3 regions of the Pseudarthrobacter sp. NPDC055928 genome follow, and region 2 is predicted to be linked to each of the others. Evidence: riboswitches for the same ligand, from Rfam matches in the RefSeq annotation. Region 2 holds a riboswitch; each other region holds the start of a gene.
The links. Region 2 has a riboswitch for cyclic di-AMP ahead of ACFC25_RS11660 (M23 family metallopeptidase). Riboswitches for the same ligand answer to the same signal wherever they lie in the genome.
Positions count from the first base shown of each region.

Region 1: linked by a shared signal. The riboswitch ahead of ACFC25_RS15115 (LysM peptidoglycan-binding domain-containing protein) and the one ahead of ACFC25_RS11660 (M23 family metallopeptidase) in region 2 are both predicted to bind cyclic di-AMP.
Region 3: linked by a shared signal. The riboswitch ahead of ACFC25_RS06975 (hypothetical protein) and the one ahead of ACFC25_RS11660 (M23 family metallopeptidase) in region 2 are both predicted to bind cyclic di-AMP.

Region 1 covers NZ_JBHJZH010000012.1:30,750-38,245, reverse strand. The annotation lists gene ACFC25_RS15130 (ribonuclease Z) at 1-588, shown strand, start outside; gene ACFC25_RS15125 (dienelactone hydrolase family protein) at 671-1,648, shown strand; gene ACFC25_RS15120 (YdiU family protein) at 1,997-3,460, shown strand; gene ACFC25_RS15115 (LysM peptidoglycan-binding domain-containing protein) at 3,530-4,375, opposite strand; cyclic di-AMP (ydaO/yuaA leader) riboswitch at 4,379-4,581, opposite strand; gene ACFC25_RS15110 (lytic transglycosylase domain-containing protein) at 4,959-6,251, shown strand; gene ACFC25_RS15105 (hypothetical protein) at 6,276-6,425, opposite strand; gene ACFC25_RS15100 (TraR/DksA family transcriptional regulator) at 6,509-6,871, shown strand; gene ACFC25_RS15095 (DNA alkylation repair protein) at 6,874-7,389, shown strand; gene ACFC25_RS15090 (DUF1810 domain-containing protein) at 7,414-7,496, shown strand, end outside.
Region 2 covers NZ_JBHJZH010000008.1:30,335-37,830, reverse strand. The annotation lists gene ACFC25_RS11670 (NlpC/P60 family protein) at 133-888, opposite strand; gene ACFC25_RS11665 (C40 family peptidase) at 1,021-1,680, opposite strand; cyclic di-AMP (ydaO/yuaA leader) riboswitch at 1,751-1,914, opposite strand; gene ACFC25_RS11660 (M23 family metallopeptidase) at 2,063-2,881, opposite strand; cyclic di-AMP (ydaO/yuaA leader) riboswitch at 2,892-3,135, opposite strand; gene ACFC25_RS11655 (metal-dependent transcriptional regulator) at 3,266-3,961, opposite strand; gene serC (phosphoserine transaminase) at 4,240-5,370, shown strand; gene ACFC25_RS11645 (DUF3027 domain-containing protein) at 5,566-6,207, opposite strand; gene ACFC25_RS11640 (cold-shock protein) at 6,216-6,599, opposite strand; gene ACFC25_RS11635 (hypothetical protein) at 6,793-7,026, shown strand; gene ACFC25_RS11630 (helicase-associated domain-containing protein) at 7,037-7,496, shown strand, end outside.
Region 3 covers NZ_JBHJZH010000004.1:42,531-50,026, reverse strand. The annotation lists gene upp (uracil phosphoribosyltransferase) at 1-164, shown strand, start outside; gene ACFC25_RS06990 (glyoxalase superfamily protein) at 259-645, shown strand; gene ACFC25_RS06985 (HAD-IA family hydrolase) at 652-1,341, shown strand; gene ACFC25_RS06980 (YdeI/OmpD-associated family protein) at 1,322-1,765, opposite strand; gene ACFC25_RS06975 (hypothetical protein) at 1,900-2,616, opposite strand; cyclic di-AMP (ydaO/yuaA leader) riboswitch at 2,622-2,781, opposite strand; gene ACFC25_RS06970 (sensor histidine kinase) at 2,898-4,409, opposite strand; gene ACFC25_RS06965 (response regulator transcription factor) at 4,413-5,153, opposite strand; gene ACFC25_RS06960 (winged helix-turn-helix domain-containing protein) at 5,857-6,723, shown strand; gene ACFC25_RS06955 (histidine phosphatase family protein) at 6,905-7,432, shown strand; gene ACFC25_RS06950 (LysR family transcriptional regulator) at 7,410-7,496, opposite strand, start outside.

The sequences.
Region 1 (7,496 bases), on a different contig from region 2:
GCGGTCAGTTCTCCGGGGATTGATTTGCGGCTGTATCCGCACGGCGCCGCGGGAACCGTGGCGCCCGGCCTGGAGGTCCAGCCGCTGAAGCACCGCATCGAAACGTACGGTTACCGGCTCACCGAACCAGATGGCCACACTTTCCTTCCGGATAGGCTGGCCGCGGCAGGAATCAGGGGAGCCGACGTCGGGCGCCTGGAGCGTGAGAGAAGCCTGGGAAACGTCCGTCTTGAGGACGTGACGGTGGCCCGCCCCGGCCAGAAATTCGCCTTTGTGATGGATACCGCCCCTTGCGCGGGCGCTGGGAAACTGGCCGAAGGTGCGGATCTGCTCGTGGCGGAGTCAACATTCAGCAACGACGACGCCGGGCTCGCCAGGGAGTACCGGCACCTCACCGCCGGGCAGGCAGGGGAGTTGGCGGCCAGCGCCGCCGTCGGCACGCTGATCCTGACGCACTTCTCCTCGCGGTATGGCGATGACGTCACGCTCCTCGCCCGGCAGGCCCGGGACCGTGCCGGCGGGGCTGCCGTCATTGCCGCCCATGACCTGGACCGGATCGCCTTTCCTAAACGCCGGCATCCGCACTAAACAACAACCCCCGCAACGTCCGGCGCCCCTTGCCCGTCGCCTGACATCGGAGGAGGATGTTTGGGCATCCCAGGAGGCTCCCATGATCCAGCTTGGCAAGTTTGAGAAGTATCTGATCGAGGAATTCTTCGACGATTACCGTGCCGGGGACATGACCCACCGCACGTTTACCCGCCGCGTCGCTTTCATCACCGGAAGCATGGCAGCGACCTCGGCCGCAATGTTGCTCGTGGGCTGCACCCCCGAAGAAGTCCCGCGGAGCACCGACCCCATGCCCACCCCCTCTCCAACGTCCTCGGCGGCAGGCGACGGCACCGCGGCCGCCGGTGCCGTTCCCGGAGCCAAGAGCCCGCTCTCCGTTCCCGAGGGAACAACAGGGCTGACGACGTCGACAATCACCTTCCCCTCCAGCGGCACCGACATCAGGGGCTACCTTGCCCGGCCCGACGGGGGAGCGGCTGGTCCTGCAGTGCTGGTCTGCCACGAGAACCGCGGACTCACCCCGCACATCCAGGACGTTGCCCGGCGGTTCGCCAAAGCCGGCTACAGTGCGCTGGCCCTGGACCTGCTCAGCAGGGAGGGCGGGACTGCGGGGATGGATGCCGACGCCGTACCTGGTGCGCTGACGGGCGCCGGCGCCAAACGCCACGTGGCCGATTTCGCCGCGGCCTTTGACTACCTGGCGTCACAGGACTTCGTGGACCCGGCGAGGATCGCCATGAACGGTTACTGCTTCGGCGGCGGAATCACGTGGCAGGCGTCGACGGAACTCAGCGGGCTCGCAGCCACGGCCGCTTTCTACGGCCCGGCACCGGACCTCAACAGAGTCCCAGCCATCAAGGCCGCGGTCTTCGGCGTCTATGCCGAGCGGGACCAGCGGATCACGGGGGCCATGCCGGCACTGAAGGACGCGTTGGCGGCCAACAACATCACACACCAGCTGACCGTTTACCCGGGCGTGGACCACGCCTTCCACAACGACACCGGTGAACGGTACAACGAGGCCCAGGCAACGGCGGCCTGGAACGACACGTTGGCGTGGTTCAAGCAGCACGTCTGACGCTCGGCGTCACCCGATGGGATGGCCGTGGTGGCACGTGGTTTGCCCGTCCGGTATCTCATGTCCCTGGATGCAGGTCACAGTGGGCGGCTGGGGAAGGTCATGGGCGAGGAAGAAGAGACTGCTCCGCCCGTGTTCAAAACCTGCATCCTCCCTCTTCAGCCAGGGCCGGTGGCTGTGTTTGGCTGAATCGGGCGGTTTCTGTTCCTCGTGCTGATGATGCCCGAACGGATTCTTGACCATGGGTACCGCGACCTTCCCATTACCCTGACTGCCCTGGGCAGCGATGAACCGGTACGAAAAATTTTACGCCGCCGGTCCCGCCGCAGGCGCGGGTAGTCTTGAAAGATGAGCACCACAACGTCAACAACGCTCACCTTCGATGGCCGCTTCGCCCGGGAGTTCGAGGAGCTTGCTGTACCCTGGCAGGCCGAGGAGGCTCCGTCCCCGCAACTCCTCGTGCTGAACGAGCGGCTGGCCAGCGAACTTGGCCTGGATCCGGCGTTGCTGCGGACCCCGGAGGGGACGCTGATGCTCATCGGCAACCGGGTCCCGGAAGGTGCCACGCCTGTGGCCCAGGCATACGCCGGGCATCAGTTCGGAGGCTATTCGCCACTCTTGGGAGACGGGCGCGCCCTCCTGCTGGGGGAGGTCACGGATATTCACGGGCGCCTCCGCGATGTGCACCTCAAGGGCTCAGGCCGTACCCCGTTCGCCCGTGCCGGTGACGGCCTCGCCGTCGTTGGTCCGATGCTGCGCGAATACCTCGTCAGTGAAGCCATGTACGCCATGGGCATTCCCACCACACGGTCGCTTGCCGTCGTGGCCACGGGACGGCCAGTCCGCCGCGAAACCATGCTTCCCGGGGCTGTGCTGACCCGCGTTGCGAGCAGCCACCTGCGTGTGGGCAGTTTCCAGTTCGCCCGGGTCAACGGCGACACGGAGCTCCTCCGTCGGCTGGCCGACCACGCGATCAGCCGCCATCATCCGGACGCCGCGAAGGCGGACCAGCCCTATCTCGCGCTGTTCGATGCGGTCATCGCCGCCCAGGCGTCCCTGGTGGCCCAGTGGATGCTCGTAGGATTTGTCCACGGGGTAATGAACACGGACAACATGACCATCTCGGGCGAGACCATCGACTATGGACCGTGCGCGTTTATGGATGCCTTCAACCCCGGTGCGGTCTACAGCTCCATCGACGCCGGCGGACGTTACGCCTACGCCAACCAGCCAGTCATCGCTGAATGGAACCTCACCCGGCTGGCCGAGGCGCTTCTGCCCCTGCTCCACGAGGATCAGGAGCAGGCCGTTGCGCTCGCTGTGGAGTCACTGGGCGCGTTCCGCAACCTGTACAGTACGGCCTGGTCCACCGGGATGAAATCCAAGCTGGGGCTCGGCGCGGAGGCAAGGGACGACGAAGCGGGGCCTCTGGTGAATGACCTGCTCGCAATGCTTGAAGAGGGGCAGGTTGATTACACCTCGTTCCTCCGGGGCCTCGGGTCCGCAGCCCGCGGTACACCCGACGCAGCCCGTACCATGTTCACGGACCCAGGAGCATTTGACGCGTGGACCAAGAAGTGGCTCGCCCTGGCACCGGACGCAGACATGATGGACCGGGTGAACCCTGTCTACATCCCCAGGAACCACTTGGTGGAAGAAGCCCTGGGCGCCGCTACCGCAGGCGACCTGGACCCGTTCCACCGCCTGGTGGACGTCCTGACGCAGCCGTACACTGAGCGCCCCGGCCTGGAACGCTACGCCGGTCCCGCGCCTGTTGACTTCGGCAGCTACCGGACGTTCTGCGGAACCTGAGCGAACAAAAACGGGGGACGACGGCGACAGGCGGCTGATTGCCGCCCGCCGCCGTCGAACCGGCCGGACTCACGCTACGCGGACGAAGGACGCTCCCGACAACCAGCTGATGGAGTGGACTTCGGTCTTGTAACCGTCCACGCCGCCGCTAACAACCTGGCCATTGCCGGCGTAGACGCCCACGTGGCCGGCGGTGATGACCAGGTCACCGGCTGCAGGGGTGCCCACCACGGTGCCGTACGCGAAGAATTGGGTGGGTGCAAGGTCTCCCACGCTCTTGCCCACCGAGCGCAGTGCCTTCTCCACCATGGCGGTGCAGTCCTGCTGAACGCCGAGCTGCGAATAGGCGGAAGCCAGGATGGCAGCGCCGAGCGAGCCGGACGGTGCCTGCGCCGCCGGGGCGGCAGTGGAAGCCAGCTGGACGCCGGTGTTGGCCGGGGCAGTGGGCGCTGCGGCTGCCTTCGCCACCGGAGCCGGAGCCGGAGCAGTGTAGCCGGCACCCGGGATCTGGATCTGGTCACCGGGGTAGATGATGGTGGTCAGCGACAGGCCGTTCACAGCCAGGACGTCGTTCAGGGCCACGCCGTAGGCGGCGGAAATTGCGCCCAGGGTGTCGCCTGAGACGACCGTGTGGACAGTGGCTGCGGCGGCCGGAGCGGCAGCCGCGGCCGGTGCAACGGCGGCCGGTGCGCTGGTCTGGCCCTGCACATTGACGGTCCCGGACGAGTCCGGGCCGTGGACGCCGGCCTGCGCCGGGGTGCCAACGCTAAAGAGCAGCCCGGACGCGGCAACTGCGGCAAGTGCGGGCCGGCCGAACGTCAGTGCGCGGGCTTTGGCCGAGGAAGACAGGCCAACCAGGACGGTGGGGCGGACAGAAGTCGCACGATGGCGTGCGGCAGTGGAGTTTTTTGACACGGGTAATCGCCTCTCCCATGCCTGCGGGGTGAGCTGTCGGGTTCGGGTCGGAGACACCCGGCCGGTTACGGCTCCGTACGGGACGGAGCGATATCGACTTAACCCCAAGGCTTCGGAACGAAGCCGTGGAAACGTGGTTCCCCCGTCCCTGCCAGTGAAAGTAACTGGGGTCCCGGTTCAGCGGCAGGGTTCGGCATACTGACGGGAATGCCCCGGCTTGAGCCAGGACACCGCTCGACCATAACCTCTGCTCTTTTGGAATGTCACATTCCGGTAACGGAATGTAGGCCAAAAAGCCACCTTATCTTCGGGTGGGGTTCTTCCGTGTGTGGAATGACGTTGCAGGTCAGGCCCCGATAGCGGTATATGCTGCGACAGCTGGTGCCGTGTGATTGAAATCACGTAACAAAAGAGGCCGTCTGGCGTTTTTATCCTCAGATTGAGGCCTGATGCGTGGTAAAGGAGGCCTGCCCTGGGGCTGCTACGGGAGGGATCTCTGCTGGATAACAATGTTGGACCAGCATCCACTAGGCAAGAGTTTCGCCCGGTAAGCTCACCAACTATGTCCCGGTTTGCTCAAAGAATGAGGCTGCCTGCCGTTGCGGGCCTGCTGGCGGTTGTTTTGGCGGCCCCGCTCGCCACGGCGCCTTCGCATGCCGACGACGATCCTCCGCCAGGCGGTTACCCCTCCTGGCAGGACGTGCAAAACGCCAAGCAAAGCGAGGCCGGTAAGGCTGCGGAGGTCACCAGGATCAACGAACTGTTGGGTGGGCTGCAGACGCAGGCTGAGGCACTGGGTGGCGCTGCCGTGACGTCCGCTGCCGAATACGCCGCGGCGGACGCAGCGCTCCAGGCTGCCAGCTCAAGGGTTGACGTCCTCACCGCACAGACTGCACGCGTCACAGCGGAACTCGGGCAGTACAAAAAGGAAATCGGCGCCCTGGCAGCCCAGTCGTACAAGACCGGCGGCACCAATATGGGATTCTTCGTCGCCCTCGACGCCGTCCAGACCAACAGCATCCAGGGTCTGAATATCGTCCAGATCGTCAGCGACAAGACCGCGGCCCTGGTGAACAAATCCGCGGCTGCCGAACGGGTCGCCAATGCCCTCGCCGATCAGGAAAGGGCAGCGAGGACTGAACGCGAACGGCTGTCAGGGGAAGCCAAGAGCAAGCTCGACGCCGCCCAGGCGGCCCAGCAGGCCATGTCACGGCAGGTTGCGGAGCAGCAGGAGCACAGCCAGGAACTGACCGCGCAGCTGGCATCCCTCAAGGGCACCACTGCCGCCGTCGAAGGGGAGTTCCGGCAGGGCCAGGCGGCTTTGGCTGCCTACGAGACCGCGCAGGCAGCTAAGCGCGCCGCCGCGCAGGAACAGGCCCGCCAACAGGCCGAGGCGGCGGCCAAGGCCGCGGCCCTGGCCGCCGCCCAGAAACCGGTGAACCCTGGGCCCGCCGCACCGGCCGGCCCAGCTGCTCCGGCGGCGCCGGCGCCGGCTCCGCCTCCCGCCCCTGGTCCGACGCCGAGCCCGCCGCCCGTCGTCGTCCCTTCCGTTCCTGGCGGTGCCGTCAACGACCCCGCCGGAGCCAAGAGTTACGCTTCGGGCCGGCTGTCCGCCTACGGCTGGGGCCAGGACCAGTTCCTGTGCCTGGCGCAGCTGTGGACCAAGGAATCCAACTGGCTGACCACGGCCACCAACCCCTACTCCGGCGCTTACGGGATCGCCCAGGCGCTGCCCGCCGGGAAGTACGCCAGCGCCGGCAGCGACTGGCTCACCAATTACCGGACGCAGGTCGAGTGGGGCCTCGGGTACATCCGGGACCGGTACACGTCTCCGTGCGGGGCCTGGAACCACTCCGTCCAATACAACTGGTACTGACCCGGCCGGGCGCTGACGCGAAGGCTAGGCGGAGTCCGGTGCTGGATTGGCAAATTCGGCGGCGCTGACGAATTCAATGCCGACGAGGGCCTGGTCGCCGTCCACCCAGGAGTCATGCCCCGGTGGAATGGGGTAGGAATCACCCGCGGCGTCAAACGGATTACCAGGCGGCATCTGAGGCGCTTACGAGTGACAGCATGCTCCGTTGAGTGCCACTTGTCGAGTCCTGCGAAGGTGCCGCGGCGTAGGCTTTTCCCATGGCTGACTTTGAGCGGTTCCGGATCCTGCTGGAGGAAGAGCGTGCGCGAAAGCTTGCCCTGCTTCCGGCGCTGCGGGCGGACATTTCCTCAACCAATGCTGCACGCCAGGACTCCAACGTCGACGACGAGCACGACCCCGAGGGTGCCACCATCGCCTTCGAGCTGTCCCAGGCCTCGGCCTTGCTGCAACAGAGCAGCTCGGGCCTGGCTCAGGTGGAAGCTGCCCTGCAACGAGTTGCCGATGGCACCTACGGCGTGTGCGAGGTATGTGGCGTGCCTATCGCCGAGGGCCGCCTGGAGGCCAGGCCATGGACCCCCTATTGCCTGGAGCATGCCTCCACCGGGCGCCGCGGACGGTAGCCGTGAACCAGACAGTCCTGGATGCCGCGGACTTCATTGATGCCACGCTGCAGAACGAAGGAGCCTGGTACCGGGCGGACGAGGTGGAGTCCCGGATGGGCGGTGCCCTGGGCTCCTATGGTGCGTCGGTGGGGGCGGTCCGGGGAACCGTCCGCGACGCCGGACGGAAGTTCAAGGACCTTGGCCGCGATGACGTGGTGGCCTTGGCCTCACTGCTCTGGGGCCAACCAGGACCCGGCAGGAAGCCCGTCTATGAGCGTCGCCTCGCCGCTGTGGTGCTGCTGCAGTCCCGGGTGGCCATGCTGCGGCATACGGACCTGACCAGGCTCGAGGGCTTTATCAGATCCGCGCACAGCGGTGAGCTGGTAATCCCGCTGATCAACGACGTTGTAGTCCCGCTCCTGAAGGTGCTGGACGGACCTGGCCGGCAGCGCGCCGGCGTCGTGATCACCCGCTGGAGCCAGGACCCCGATGGCTGGATCCGCCACGCAGCATCCCTGACCGCAGAAGTAGCCTGAAACACCTGAGAGAAGGAGACGGAGATGAGCGATCCCTACGACCTCGAGCGTTTTGTCGAGGCTCAAGACCACGGCGGCACCTACAGCCGGGCCTTGGACGAATTGCA
Region 2 (7,496 bases):
GATCAACTAATCCATGGTTTCGGGGTGCGCCCGTGTCGATCGCCTCTTACCGGGTCTGGGCCCGGCTGCGTCGTTAAAGCGCAAGGACCCCCGCCGTAGGGCGGGGGTCCTTGCCAAGCGTTGCTACGGAAATTAGCTGACGCGGATGAAAACCGGGCCGGAGCCAACGTTGGCGCTGAAAACAACGGTCTGGTTGCCGTTGTAGCCACCGTGTACGGCCTGGCCGTTGCCGGCGTAGACAGCCACGTGGGCAACGCCCGCACCGCCATCGGCGTAGTAGATCAGGTCGCCGGGCTGGGCCTCGGCGGCACTTACGGTCTGGCCCAGGGACAGGTAACCTGCAGGCCAGTCGTGGAAGTTGATGCCCACAGCGGCCAGGGAGTTGGTGACCAGCATGGTGCAGTCCTGGTTGACGCCCAGCTGGGCGTAGGCTGCGGACAGGATGGCCTGGCCCTTGCTGCTGGCGGCCACAGGTGCCTTCGGAGCTGCAGCCGCTACCTTGACGGTGGAAACAGCCTGAGCGGCGGGTGCGGGAGCCTCAACCTCAACCTCAGGCTCAGGTTCCGGCGCTTCAACCACGGGAGCCGGCGTGGTGGTCACCGCGGGCTTCTCGTAGGAGATGGCAATGGTGGAAGCGGCCGAAATGACCGCCGGAGCGGCAACCTCAACCTCAACGTTGGAAGCGGAAGCCGATTCGCGCTGAACGTTGGTGTCTGCAGCGTTGGCGGCGATACCACTGGTCAGGACCAGGCCGGAGGCAGCAGCGATAACCGCGGCCTGGCGACCCATGCCACCGGCGTTGTCGCCGAGGGCCTTGGCAATGACAGCCAGCGAGTTGGTCGTGGTGACCTCCGCGCGGTGCCGTGCAGCAATTGCACGTGTAGTCATTATTTCTCTCTTTCGTTTTCCTCAGGACCGCACAGGCAGGCCAAGGGCTTTGGGTGCGCCGGCATCTTGGGGGTACGCCGGCACACCCCGAACGGGGATTTAGCGAAAAGTGTTCTAGCGGGCGCGGTTCTTCTACTTCAGGGTGTAGAAGGATCCGCCGCCCGTGGAGGCCACGGAGTGCAGCAGCGTTCCCTGTGACGGGTTCAGGGCGCTGATCATCATGCCGTTGCCAACGTAGATGCCTACGTGTGCGCCGCCATTCTGCATAACAAGGTCACCGGGAGACGGTGTTGACGTGGGGGTCATTGCCGTCCACGCGTTTACACGGGGAATGCTGATGCCTGCCTGGGCGTACACCCACTGGGTGAAGCCGGAGCAGTCCCAGCCGCTGGGCGAGGTGCCGCCCCAGACGTAGGGGTGGCCGATTCCGGTGTAGGCGATTGCGGCCAGGCCGGAGGCGGCCGCGGAAGATACCGCGTCCGTCAGCTTGCTGGCTGCGGGGGCCTTTGCATCTGCTGCCCGTTCCGTGTCAGTGGACTGTGCACGGACCGTTTCGACCTTCGGGGCCGGCGTGGTCTTGACCACGGGGCGTTCGAAGGAGACGGTGGCGGTGGGGGCAGCGGTGACGGCAAGCGCCGTCTGCGAGCCGGACTCGGTGGAGGCGGAAACGCCAGCGGTGGTGTCCGCTGCGTTGGCCGGAAGCCCCATGCTCAGGATCAGACCTGATGCAGCTGCGATGACAGCAGCTTGGCGACCGACGGTCCCGGCATTTGCACTGACAGCCTTGGACACGGGGCCCAACGGGTTGGTGCGAACCGTTTGTGCGCGGTGACGCGCAGAATTATGGCGTGAAGACACGAAGGTAGCCTCTCCCAATGCCTACGAGGTGAGCTGTCGGATTCGGATGGGAGTTCACCCGGCCACGCCGCTTCCACAGGAAGCTTTGCGACTTAACCCCAAGGCCTTCGAACTTCAAAGGCCAAAATTGGTTCCCCCGCCCCTGCCAGACGATGTCATGCGAACGGACCTTGAGCGGTGGCAGAGCTAGGCAATCCACTCAAGAACGTCAACTTCGGAAAAGTTGACGCAAGTTAGACGGTACAGCAGTTCAGAGCGAATGTCACATTCAGGTCACGGCATGTCACGCAAATGTGAGAGTTTTCCATCAGTTGGGCTAGAGCCAGCCGGTGGGGTCAACGACTTCGCCATTGACCTGGACCTCGAAATGGAGGTGGCAGCCTGTGGAGGCGCCGGTGGTGCCGCTGAGCGCCACTACCTCGCCTCGGCTGACCGTTTGGCCAACCTTGACGTTGAAGGAAGACAGGTGGTTGTACGTCGTTTCAAGGCCGTTGCCGTGGTCCACGACCACGCGGTTACCTCCGCCAAACTGGTGCCATCCCGCAAAGGTCACAGTGCCGCTGGCGGCCGCCAGGACAGACGTGCCGCACTGTGCCACGTAGTCCTGGCCGCGGTGGAAGTCACCGGAGCCGCCAGTGATAGGACTCACGCGGTAGCCGAATGGGGAGGCCGTAACCAGGCTCGCCAGCGGAGCACCGAGGCTGCCGGCCGAGGCGGCCCGGGTGATGGACCCCGCCGACTGGGCGCTCAGGAGTTGCTTGAGTTTGCCGTCCGGATCACCCATGGTGACTACGGATGAGCGGCTGAAGTCGATTTTTGCGCCTGCTTCGGCGGAAATTTCAGGCTGCGGAGCTGCGGAAACAGCCGATGTCTGCTGACCGGCGTCCGGCGTGGCCAGGACGGGACTGGTGGCAGGGACGGTGACTGTGAGCACCAGGCCGGTGGCCGCGAGGGCGATGCCGGCCTTTTGGCCCACCCCACTGGCCGCTGCGAAGTCAGTGATTTGCCGGAAGGGTCCCCGGCGGCGGCGCGCATCGCGCTGTGGATCCCGGGGCCTGTCCGCGGCCACAGCTGCAGCAACGCGGGGCGCTGCTGCGGGGCCCGCTGCGCGGCGGCGGCCCCTGGAATTCTGCATGGTCAAGAACGGTTCCTCTCTGGAAAGCCTGCGAAGTTAGCTGTCGGATTCGGGTCAGAGAGTTCATAGACCCGGTCCGCCGTAAGCAAGCTTCGGCGCAGAGATATCCCGTGAGGATCCTTCGCTGGAAGAGGCTTGCTGCTGACGGACTTCACCCCAAGGCAGCCTTGCGACTGCCGGTTGTGGTTCCCCCGCCTCTGCCAGTTGGTGACTCGTACTACTGATCTGCTGGCAGAGCTCGGCTCCAGATCAGGTAACGCTTTTGTATCGACGCTTGGCGTTAACTATAGGCGATTAAGCCAGACAGTAACAATTCCGTTATCTTTGCTTAAAGCCTATTCATTGGGGTAACCCGCCCGCCGGACCCGGGCGCTCCGTCAGAGGTCAGCGGACGGATACGAATACGTGCGCCGCCACTTCGGGGGGAAGCTCCAGTGCCCCTTCGATCCCGGGGACCCGGACCGAAATGTAGTCTCCCACGCGCTCCAGCGAAATCGGGGCGCCCGGCCGGATCCCGCCCTCGTCCAGCTGGGTCAGCAGCTCAGGGTCCACTTGGATGGGTTCTGCCAGCCTGCTGACAACCACGGTGGATCCGGGGCCATAGCCCTTCATGGCTTCCAGGAGATTAATCACACCGTCCGTGAAGGGCGACGATGCCTGGCCTCCCAATGCCGCCAGGCCAGGGATGGGATTGCCATAGGGCGATTCAGTGGGGTGGTTCAGCATTTCGTAGATGCGCCGCTCGACGCGCTCACTCATCACGTGCTCCCAGCGGCACGCTTCGTCATGGACGTACGCCCAGTCCAGGCCGATCACATCCGCCAGGAGGCGCTCCGCGAGCCGGTGCTTGCGCATGACCTCGGTGGCCCGTTTACGCCCGGTTTCCGTCAGTTCCAGATGACGGTCTCCGGAGACCACCACCAGGCCGTCGCGTTCCATCCGGCCAATCGTTTGGGACACCGTGGGTCCGGAGTGCCGCAGCCGTTCGGCAATGCGGGCGCGAAGAGCAACGATGTTCTCTTCCTCAAGCTCCAAAATGGTCCGAAGATACATCTCCGTAGTATCGATCAGATCCGTCATCCAGCTCAGCTCCTCGAGCGCATTACCTTGCGTTGTCCCACCGTATCGCGTACCGACAGCGACGTAGTCCGTTGAAAAGCTTAGCCTATTTTGAATTTGTCCGGATAATTCCTACGGCCCCTCCGGCCTGTCTCAATGGCTGGACTATGACGTAGCCGGTTCCCGCCGAATCAGCGGTTCAGGCAGAATATAGGAGGTCCTCGTTGCGGTCACTGACGACTGCCGGCCACCCCACCGTCCCGGACATGTGTCACGTCCACGCCGAAATTGGAGCCCTTGTGAGCGAAAACAGCATCACTATTCCTGCCGACCTCCTGCCAAAGGACGGACGGTTCGGCGCAGGACCTTCCAAGGTCAGGCCGGAACAGATTGAAGCACTCTCGGCGGCGTCCACGACCATTCTGGGCACGTCCCACCGCCAGGCTCCGGTCAAGAACCTTGTCGGTTCGGTCCGCGAAGGCCTGAGCCAGTTCTTCCGTGCCCCTGACGGGTACGAGGTAGTACTGGGCGTGGGCGGTTCCACAGCATTCTGGGATATTGCCAGCTTTGGCCTCGTTGAGAAGAAGGCCCAGCACCTGTCCTTCGGCGAATTCGGCTCCAAGTTTGCCTCAGCCACCAACAAGGCGCCGTTCCTGGACGCCTCCTCGATCATCAAGTCCGAGCCCGGTACGCGGCCGGTTGCCCAGGCCGAGGCCGGCGTTGACGTCTACGCCTGGCCGCAGAACGAGACCTCCACCGGTGTTTCGGCGCCCGTCAAGCGCGTCTCCGGTGTGGATGAGGGCGCGCTCGTCCTGGTGGACGCAACGTCCGCCGCAGGTGGCCTGGACGTTGATGTTGCCGAGGCAGACGTGTACTACTTCGCACCGCAGAAGAACTTCGCGTCCGACGGCGGCCTGTGGCTGGGCCTCTTTTCCCCGGCAGCGCTGGAGCGTGCCGCCAGGATCAAGGCCAGCGACCGCTGGATCCCCGACTTCCTGGACCTCCAGACGGCGATCGAGAACTCCCGCCTGAACCAGACCTACAACACGCCGTCGCTCTCCACCCTGGTGACCCTGGATGCCCAGGTGCAGTGGCTGAACAGCAACGGCGGCCTGGACTTCGCGTCGGCCCGTACAGCGGACTCTGCCGGCCGGATTTACAGCTGGGCTGAGGCTTCCGAGTTTGCCACGCCTTTCGTGGCCAAGCCGGAGGAGCGCTCAAACGTTATCGCGACGATCGACTTTGACGACTCCATTGACGCCACTGCCGTTGCCAAGGTGCTGCGTGCCAACGGCATTGTGGACACGGAGCCCTACCGCAAGCTGGGCCGTAACCAGCTCAGGATCGCCACTTTCGTGGCAATCGAACCGGCAGATGTCTCTGCGCTGCTGGCCTGCATCGACTTTGTGGTGGGCGAACTGCGCAAGTAGTCCCCCACCCACTCATCGATTGCTCCAGCAACGCCCTTTTGGGCCCCTAAAGGGCGCCTACGGAGCAATCGATGGGTATGAGGCGTCAGGATGCCTGGGGCAATATTGGGCTCTTAACGCTCGACGGCGCCGTCCGGACTTTGGTCCCGGACGGCGCCGTCTGCGTTTAGTGTGAGTCGCGTGTCTGCTCGCCGATTATTCGGCGTCACGCTCGTCAGCGTCAGGCTCGTCAGGCTCAGGCTCGTCAGCGTCAGGCTCTTCGGCGTCTTCAGCATCAGCGTCCTCCGCGACAGTCCCTTCGCCATCCAACGCTTCCGGGCCAGGCACGTTGGTGTCCGGACCTTCCTCGATGTCCGGTGCCCCAACCACCTCCAGGGCTTCGGCGTCCTGGGCGTCCTCGGGGCGCACGCGTTCTGCCCAAGGCACCCACTCGGGGGCAAGGATGGAGTCCTCTGAGGGCAACAGTCCAAGTTCACTGACCGTGACCACCTTGGACCGCGAGTTACGCGTCAGGACGGCAAACCACTGCCACCCCTGGTATCCGGGCAGGCGCGACTCAAAGAGGTGCGTCACCAGGCGGTCGCCCTCACTCTTGGCACCGAGGTGGGCGCCTATTGTCGAGGCCGCAGTGATGCCTTCAACGGCGGTCCGGGCTACGTCAACTGCGGCGGCGAGGAAGGCGTCCGGTTTTCCGATACGCCAGACGGGGACACCCGCACGGCGCTTGGTTTCGGTGGCGGCCGGGGCGGCCTTCGCCGCGGCTCCCGCTGACGGTTCGACGGCGGCGCCTGCCTGATCCGCTGCCGCGGGGTCCGGCTGTTCAGCTTCCGGGTTCATCAGCAGGCCTAAACGTCCAGCTCGTCGGCAACCTTACGCAGGGCTGCGGCGATGGCCTTGCCCTTGTTGCCTTCCGGGTACTTTCCGGCGGACAGGGTGCCGGAGAGGTTGTCCAGCACGCTGACGAGGTCCTGCACCAATGGTGCCAGGTCCTTGGCGCTGGGCCGCTTTGCTTTGGCGATGGACGGCGTCTTATCCAGGACGCGCAGGCCCAGGGCCTGGGCACCCTTGCGGCCGTCGGCAACGCCGAACTCCACCCGGGTTCCAGCCTTCAGCTCAGTAATGCCCTCAGGCAGCGACGATTTGGGCAGGAACACTTCCTGGCCGTCCTCGCCCGCGAGGAATCCGAAACCCTTTTCCTTGTCATACCACTTGACCTTGCCGGTAGGCACGTAATCAACCTTCTTCGTTCTGACGTCTTGAGACACGACCGGCAGTCACCGCATCCGCATTGATATGCGGGTTCAGGGTATGACTGCCCGGGCCGAGTTGGTCTGTTACTTCAAGGTTATCCTGCCGCACGCCCGAATCCTGCTTTCCCTCCTTCACACCATCGCCTGCCGAAGGACTGTTAGCGTTACGTCCATGACACCCTCGCGTTACCGGCGTCCCCTGATGATCTGTGCGGCAGCGGTCGCCTTGCTCTCACTGATGGCAGTGGGCGCGGTGATGGCGCTGGCCTTTGCCGGCTCGGCAGCCCCCGTGTGGGTCACCTCAACGGCCCTCTACGGCCTGCCGCTGGCCTTCCTGCTGATGCTCTTCCTGATCCTGGACAGTGTGGCGGGACGGCGCCGGGCAGGAAAGTCCGGCGGACGGTAACGTTGGACTGATGTCCCTTATCCGCGCGTTGAGCAAAGAGCTGGAGGCACGCAGCGACGAGTCGTTGCGGGCACTGTTCGCCGCGCGGCCGGACCTTATCTCGCCTGCCGTTCCGGACTTTTCCGCCCTCGCGGCGCGTGCCAGCGCCAGGGTAAGTGTCCAGCGGGCACTGGAACGCCTGAACAAACCACAGATGCAGGTCCTGGAGACCCTCCATCTCTGCACAAATACGGACACGGCCCACAGCGCGTGCGCCGCCGGGCTGCGGAAGTTCATTCCCGGTGCTTCGGTGGCCGCCGTTGACCGGATCCTGGCCTCCCTTCAGGACCTCGCGCTCGTGCACCGGGCGGATCCCCCGCACGGAACAACCCCTACCGGACACCGCCAGCGCTTCTACCTCCCGGTGGGGTCCCTTCGGGATGTCGTGGGCATCTACCCGGCCGGGCTGGGCCGCAGCTACACGGAACTGG
Region 3 (7,496 bases), on a different contig from region 2:
GCCTGCTGGCCGCTCCTGAAGGGCTGGCCAAGCTGGAGGAGGAACTGTCCGACGCCAACGTGACCATCGTCCTGGCGTCCATCGACGAAAAGCTCAACGAGAAGTCCTACATCGTCCCCGGACTGGGCGACGCCGGCGACCGCCTTTACGGGATCGCGGGATAGCCAGGGCGGGGCGAGGGGACCCCGCAGCGGCCGGACGGCTCTGGCCAGGGGTTACGGGGTTCCGGATTCAGCATCGGCCCGTTAGCCTGTGCGGATGGACTGGAAACTTGAACTCGTTTTTGTACCCGTCTCCGACGTCGACCGCGCCAAGGACTTCTATGTCAACAAGGTGGGGTTCAACGCGGATTTCGACGAGCGGCCCAGCGATTCCATCCGCTTCGTCCAGCTGACGCCGCCCGGCTCGGCCTGCTCGATCAGCATCGGCGAAGGGCTCACCGATGCCCCTCCGGGCAGCGCACCAAACCTGCAGATCGTCGTCGATGACATCCAAGCCGCCCATGACCACCTCAAGGGCAACGGCGTGGACGTGAGTGATATCGACATCCAGGACTGGGGACATTTCGTGTACTTTGCGGACCCGGACGGGAACAAGTGGGCCGTGCAGTACATACCGGGGCGCGGCGCCTCAGGCAATACGTAGGGCAAAATGGGGTTCATGACCCTGCCCATTCCTGCTGCCACACGAACATTGACCTGCCGCGCCGTCCTCTTTGACATGGACGGCACGCTGGTGGACTCCACAGCGGTCGTGGAGCAGGTGTGGGGCGAGTTCGCCGCCCGCTACGGCCTGGACATCGCCGAGATCCTGCGCACCTCCCACGGCGTCCAGGCAGGCGATACCGTGCGCCGGTTCGCGCCTGCCGGTGCCGACATCGTTGCGCTCACTGCAGAACTTGGTGCCATGGAACGGGTGCGGACTTCCGGCATCGTTGCGCTGCCCGGTGCCTCCGAACTGCTCCGGAGCCTGCCCGCGGATGCCGTGGCCCTGGTGACGTCGGCGGACCGGATCCTGGCTGACATCCGCATGGATGCCGCTGGACTGGCCATGCCTGCCGCTGCCGTGACGGCTGACCTCGTGACGCGCGGCAAGCCGCATCCGGAAGGCTACCTGACCGCTGCCGGTTTGCTGGGCGTGGCGCCGGAGGATGCCGTGGTCTTTGAGGATGCCCCGGCTGGAATCGCGGCCGGAGTGGCTGCGGGCATCCGGACCGTGGCGGTGGGCCCAAACACGGGCGAATTACCGGCGGGAGTGCTCCATATCCCGGATTACACCGCGGTCACGGCCTCGGTGGAAACGGACGCCGCAGGACGGCGGATTATTTCTTTCCGGCTTTGAGGTCGGCTACGACCTTCGCGATCCGCCTCGCCCTGGTTTCCTCCGTTTTGGCATCCCCGAGCGGCTCCACATAACGGCGCTGCGCGCTGTAGTTCAGGGTGGCATAGAACGCCTGGGCATCCGGTTCGGCGGCCATGGCTGCGGCCAGGTCATCCGGGACTTCAATGATCCGGGGCTGCGTGTCGAGTTCCAGATCCACTTCAACAGTGTCGCCAGCCTCTACGCCGGTGAATTCCCGGTTGGCGGTGCTCACCCCAACCAGGCTATGACCGCCCATCACCGCGATGCTGCTCCGGTAGCTCTTGCCGTTGATGGTTACCACTACCGGCGGGCGCTTGCCTGCGCCCAGGGCAGTCACAACCTCCTCCGGAACCTCAATACCAGCCTTGTTGCCGCTGCCCAGGATAGTCGTGGTGAATTTCATGGCCCCAGTATGGCCCGGAGCCGCAGGTCAGGGAAGTCCGGCCCCCGCGAACATACAACGCCAAAAAGCAGCAGGCCCTGAACCGGGGGATTCAGGGCCTGCTGCTTCGGATGGCGGAAGCCGCAATTACCGGCTTAGTACCAGTTGTTCGACAAGTGGAAATTCAGCGCGCCGCACGGCGACTGGTAGCGCTCCTGGATGTAGTTCAGGCCCCAATTGATCTGCGTGCGGTAGTTGGTGAGGTAGTCCGCCCCGGCGCTCGCCATCTTCTCGGCGGGCAGCGACTGGACAATGCCGTACGCGCCGCTGCTCGCGTTGGTGGCCGTGGTGGTCCAATCAGATTCCTTGGTCCACAACGTCTGCAGGCACTGCATCTGGTCGGCTGACCAGCCATAGCTGGCAAGCTGGCTCGCCGCATAGGCCTGGGCCCCGGCGGGATCGTTGACGGCGACGACGGGGGCCGGTGCGGGCTCAGGGGCGGGGGCCGGTGCGGGTGCCGGTGCTGGTGCGGGTGCCGGTGCTGGTGCCGCTTCGGCGGCCTGCGGGGCAACGCTGATCTCGGCCGGAGCTGGTTCAGGGGCCGGGTTGGCCCGCATCTCGGCCTTTTCCAGCCTCAAGTTGGATTCAAGCTCTGCCGCCGAGGACTGGGTCCCGCTGACCGCCACCGGAGTCATGGATTCGGAAGCCTGGCCTGCTGCGCCGACCCCGATGAGGAGGGCGCAGGCCGCACCGAAAACGGCTGCACGCTTGCCCAGGGACGAAGCTTTTGTGTGTTGCGCCGCGGTCTTGCCACGGCCGTTGTCTTTATGTGCACCGCGCTCTGGGCGCGCTTGTACCTTGAATTCAGACATGATGGATCGCCTCTCACACCTGCGGAGTTAGCTGTCGGGTTCGGATGAGGGCATCCGGCCACACGGAAAGATCACGTGCTGGCTTCACCCCAAGGGCAGTTAAGTGCCCGGGACTCTGGGTCCCCCGCCTCTGCCTGGTCAAGCGGAATCCGGGAAGCGGCAGAGCTTGGCGTCATCCGGATATGCGGCTCAAAGGGAACCGCACCCCATCGACGCTACAGGAGCGCGACGCTTAAGTCACATTTTGGTAACAGAGATCACGACGCCGGTGCGTTGCCTTGCTATGAGCCGTTGATCGCCGGCAGGCGCAACGTGAACTGGGTCCGACCCGGCCGGGAGTTCACTTCCACGTTGCCGCCGTGGGCCTCCACAATGGACTGCACAATGGACAGCCCAAGCCCGCTGGACCCTTCCGAGGCCGCCGCGCCGGAGGACCGTGAAGATCCAGTCCGTGCCGCGTCTGCGCGGGCAAACCGGGCAAAAACGTGGTCCACGAATTCCGGCGGGATGCCAGCGCCGTCGTCCGTTACTGTCACCACGGCACTGCCGTCGGCGGACCTCATCACGGCCGTGGTGACCGTTGTGCCCGGAGCGGTGTGTTTGCGTGCGTTGGACAGTAGGTTTACCAACACCTGGCGCAGCTGCGACGCATCGGCATTGACCGCAAGCGGCTCGTCCGGAAGCTCAAGATGCCAGTTGTGGCCGGGTGCGATGATTTTTTCGTCGCTGACGGTTTCGATCACCAGCTGCGTCAGATCCACCTCGCTGAGTTTCAACGGCTGGCCCTCGTCCAGCCTGGCGAGCAGGAGCAGGTCTTCCACCAGCGTGGTCATGCGCTCGGACTGGTTCTGAACCCGGGCCAGCGATTTCCGGCCATCCGGAGTGAAGTTCTCGGTCATCCGCATTAGCTCCGTGTAACCGCGGATGGCGGTGAGCGGAGTGCGCAGTTCGTGGGACGCGTCGGCAACGAATTGCCGTACCTTGGTCTCGCTTTGCTGCCGGGCCTGCAGCGCGTTGGCCACGTTGTCGAGCATGAGGTTCAGCGCATGCCCCACGCTGCCCACCTCGGTTCCGGGGTTGGAGTTCGACGGCGGGACGCGCACCGCAAGTGCCACCTCGCCAGCGTCTAGCGGGAGCCGCGAAACGCGTGTGGCCACCTCGGAAAGCTGCTCCAGCGGCTGCATGGTGCGCCGGATGAGGATAGTCCCGGCCAGGCCAATCAAGACCAGCCCTCCGAGGGAAACAAAAACGAAGGTCCACACCAGGGAGGTGAGGGTGCTTTCCTTGCCGGCGAGCGGGAGCCCGGTCACCAGGACATCACCGTAGTTCGTTGCCACTGCAATCAGCCGGTACTCGCCATTGGAGAGCGTCCGGTCCACAGGGCGGGAATCCTTCTGGAGGGCCAGCAGGATCTCCTTGTCCTCAGCGGACAGGGGAGAACGCGTGGTATCGGAGGCCAGGAATCCGGCGCTGTTGACCTGCCCATTCAGGATCCGGGCGTTGAGCGTACCCACGCTTTGCCCACGGGAATCCAGCGGGTCCGGCCTGCCGTTGAAGCCGCCCAGCGGCGGCCGGCCGGGGTCGTTGGACCGGGAGGCCGCCTGGCTGAGCTGTTCGTCGAGCTGGCGGGTAAGGAACGAGTCCATGGAAGCGTAGCTGAAGAGGCCAACTGCGCCGCAGATGGCCACCAGCAGGGCCATGGCAACCAGTACAAGGCGTGTACGCAGATGCCAGGTGGAGGGCTTCAGCCAGCTCCGGCCATGCGTGGGCGCCACTGCAGGCAGTGAGGGCACGGCCTAGTCCGCCGGTTTGATGACGTATCCGGCGCCGCGCACCGTGTGGATCATGGGCGGATGCACGGCATCGACCTTCTTGCGCAGGTACGAGATGTAGAGCTCCACAATGTTGGCCTGCCCGCCAAAGTCGTAGTTCCAAACGCGGTCCAGGATTTGCGCCTTGCTGATGACGCGCCTGGGGTTCTCCATGAGGTACCGGAGCAGCTCGAACTGCGTGGCAGTCAGCTGCAGTTCATCGCCGGCCCTGGTCACCTCGCGGGTATCGATGTTGAGGACAAGGTCACCCACTACCAGCTCAGCGGTGTCCATCGCTGCCACGCCGGAGCGCTGCACTAGCCGGTGCAGCCGGAGGAGGACCTCCTCCATGCTGAACGGCTTGGTCACGTAGTCGTCACCGCCGGCAGCCAGGCCCACAATCCGGTCCTGGACGGCATCCTTCGCAGTCAGGAAGAGCGCCGGTACTTCAGGCGCGAAGGCGCGGATCCTGGTCAGCAGCTCGACGCCGTCGAACCCGGGAAGCATCACGTCGAGAACAAGGACGTCCGGGCGGAACTCCTTGGCGAGCTTTACAGCCTCGGGACCGTCAGCGGCGACGGCCACCGACCATCCGGACATGCGCAGGCCCATGCTCATCAGTTCGGAGAGGCTGGGCTCGTCGTCGACCACCAAGGCACGGATGGGGGAGCCGTCCGGGTGGGTAAGTTGGGGAAGGTTGTTGGTCATGGAGTGCGAAGTGGCCATGGGACAACTCTCCGATGCGTCGTTGAGCCCCCGCTTTAGGCTTCCTGTGCGCTGGCTGTGAATCCCAGCCTAGCGAGCTGAAAGCTGCCCAGCGGCAGATTCCCCTGACGATCAACCGGGACTTTCCCTGGCTATGCTGGCGTCCAGCAGGCCCCCTTCGACGCTCCCAGCGGTTTCCGGGGCGGACGGGGGTGGAATTTTTTTGTCCGGATGGCGGCGGAGCTGGACACCACGGCAAATCAAGGGGTGTATTTCAGCAACTCCATCGCTGGTGAATTGTGGTGGCCCTTTTAGGGGTTCGGGCGAATAATATTCGGGAAAGATGGTTTTCCAACCAATCGTTCTGGAAAACATCTGTTATTTTATCGCTCTGTCAGAATCGTGATCTGAGCCACATTCTCTGAATTCGTCTCACTATGCGGAACGATCCGTCCATTGTTACTTGCAAGTTCGCATTGTTACGTTGCACACTTCAATTGTGAACAAGAACTCAACAGCACCTGCAGCCGCAGAATATTGGCCCAGCACACCCGCTGCTGCCGACATGCGCTGTTGTCGAATGCACGCCTGACCTTCACACCCCGCGAAGTTCCTAGGCATTCGCCCCCCAGCCCAGCGTCGGGCGCCCCTCCCCAGATCTCATTGCGGGGAAACCAAGCATTCGAGCCGCGATGACGGCCATTCACATTGAGGTAACTAATCCATGTCAGTTGCATCCGGATACGTCCACATCTCTGTCCGAAACGCCACCAAGGCAGCCCAGCCCTCTGGCCTGCGCCAGGGTTTCGGTGCCCGCCCGGCGTTCGCTCCCGCCGCGCCCGGTACCAGCTTCCCCGCTCCCGGCTACGCCCCTCAGGGCTACAACCCCAACTCTTATGGCCAACTCCGCGCCGTCCAGCCCGCCGACGCGGCCCCGGTCACCGCACCCACGCCAGTTGTGGCGGGACCCAACACTGTCCGCCCGGTAGCAAACGACAACGTTGCCCGCGGCTTCGTGCTCTACATGGGCATCGACGAGGAAACGGCAGCTGCTGCCGGAACCTCCATCGCCAAGCTTGCCCAGGAAATCCGCGCCTACGCCCAGTCGCTGGTGTCGGGGGCCGAAAGCTACGCGGCAGTGGCTGTCGCGCCGGCCAGCACGCCCGGTTCCGCGCTCGACGTCGTCCGTTCCACCTTTGGCGACCCCACGGTGAACGCTCGCCAGCGCACTGAAACCGCACGCCAGCAGCAAGCCCAGGACCCGCGTCCCTCCGGCGTGCTGATCGACCTCGCCCGCCGCGAGGTCCACCTGGACGGCGAATCCCTGAACCTCACGTTCAAGGAGTTTGAGCTCCTTAACTACCTCGTGGAGAACGGCACCCGCACCGTGGGCCGCGACGAATTGCTCGAAGGCCTGTGGCGCAACGCCGAGGAAGTCCCCAACGAGCGGACCATCGACGTCCATATCCGCCGCCTCCGCTCCAAGCTCGGACGCCTCGCCAACACCGTGCGAACCGTCCGCGGCCAGGGCTACCGCTTCTACGAGCACCCGGAAGTTGTTGTCTGGGCCGCTCCGGAATACTCGATCTAGCTAAACTTCAGCACCGCGAAAAGGCGGCACGATCCCTCTGCGCCTGCGCTCGTCCCTCGCGCAACAACGGCGCTGTCGGGATGTCCCGCCATTCCGCGTTCAGGGCTCGTGAGTATTGACCTCCGCGGCTGCTGGTTAGCGGCCGCCCCAACTGAAGTGAGCTGGCGCTAGGCTTGGGGACATGAGTGACCACCACATCAAGCGCCTCGTGATTATGCGGCATGCCAAGGCGGACTGGCCGGGTGGGGTTGCCGACCACGAACGGCCGCTGGAGGAACGCGGGCACCGCGAGGCGCCCTTGGCGGGCCGGTGGCTGCTCAAGCATGGCATTGTCCCCGACTTCATCCTCTGTTCCAGTGCGCTCAGGACGCGGCAGACCTGCACTTGGGTGTGCTCGGAACTCGGAGATAAGGCGCCGACGCCGAAGCTTGAGGACGGCCTGTACGCCGCGTCTGCGCTGCGCATGTTGACCGTGGTCAACCATGTCCCCGATACCGTCACTACGCTGATGCTCATCTCGCACATGCCCGGCGTACAGGACCTCGCCATGCACCTGGCTTCCCGCGACTCCGACCACGACGCCTACATGGACGCCGCCACCCGGTATCCCACCAGCGCGCTCACAGTCCTGGAAACCGATAAATCCTGGGCGGAACTGGATGGCCAGGACGCCCGGATCACCAAGTTCAAGGTTCCGCGCGCCCACTGATCTGACGAAGCAGTCCCGAGACGTGCTGGATGGCCGGGCTCGCCGTCATGGTCCGGCGGTAAAC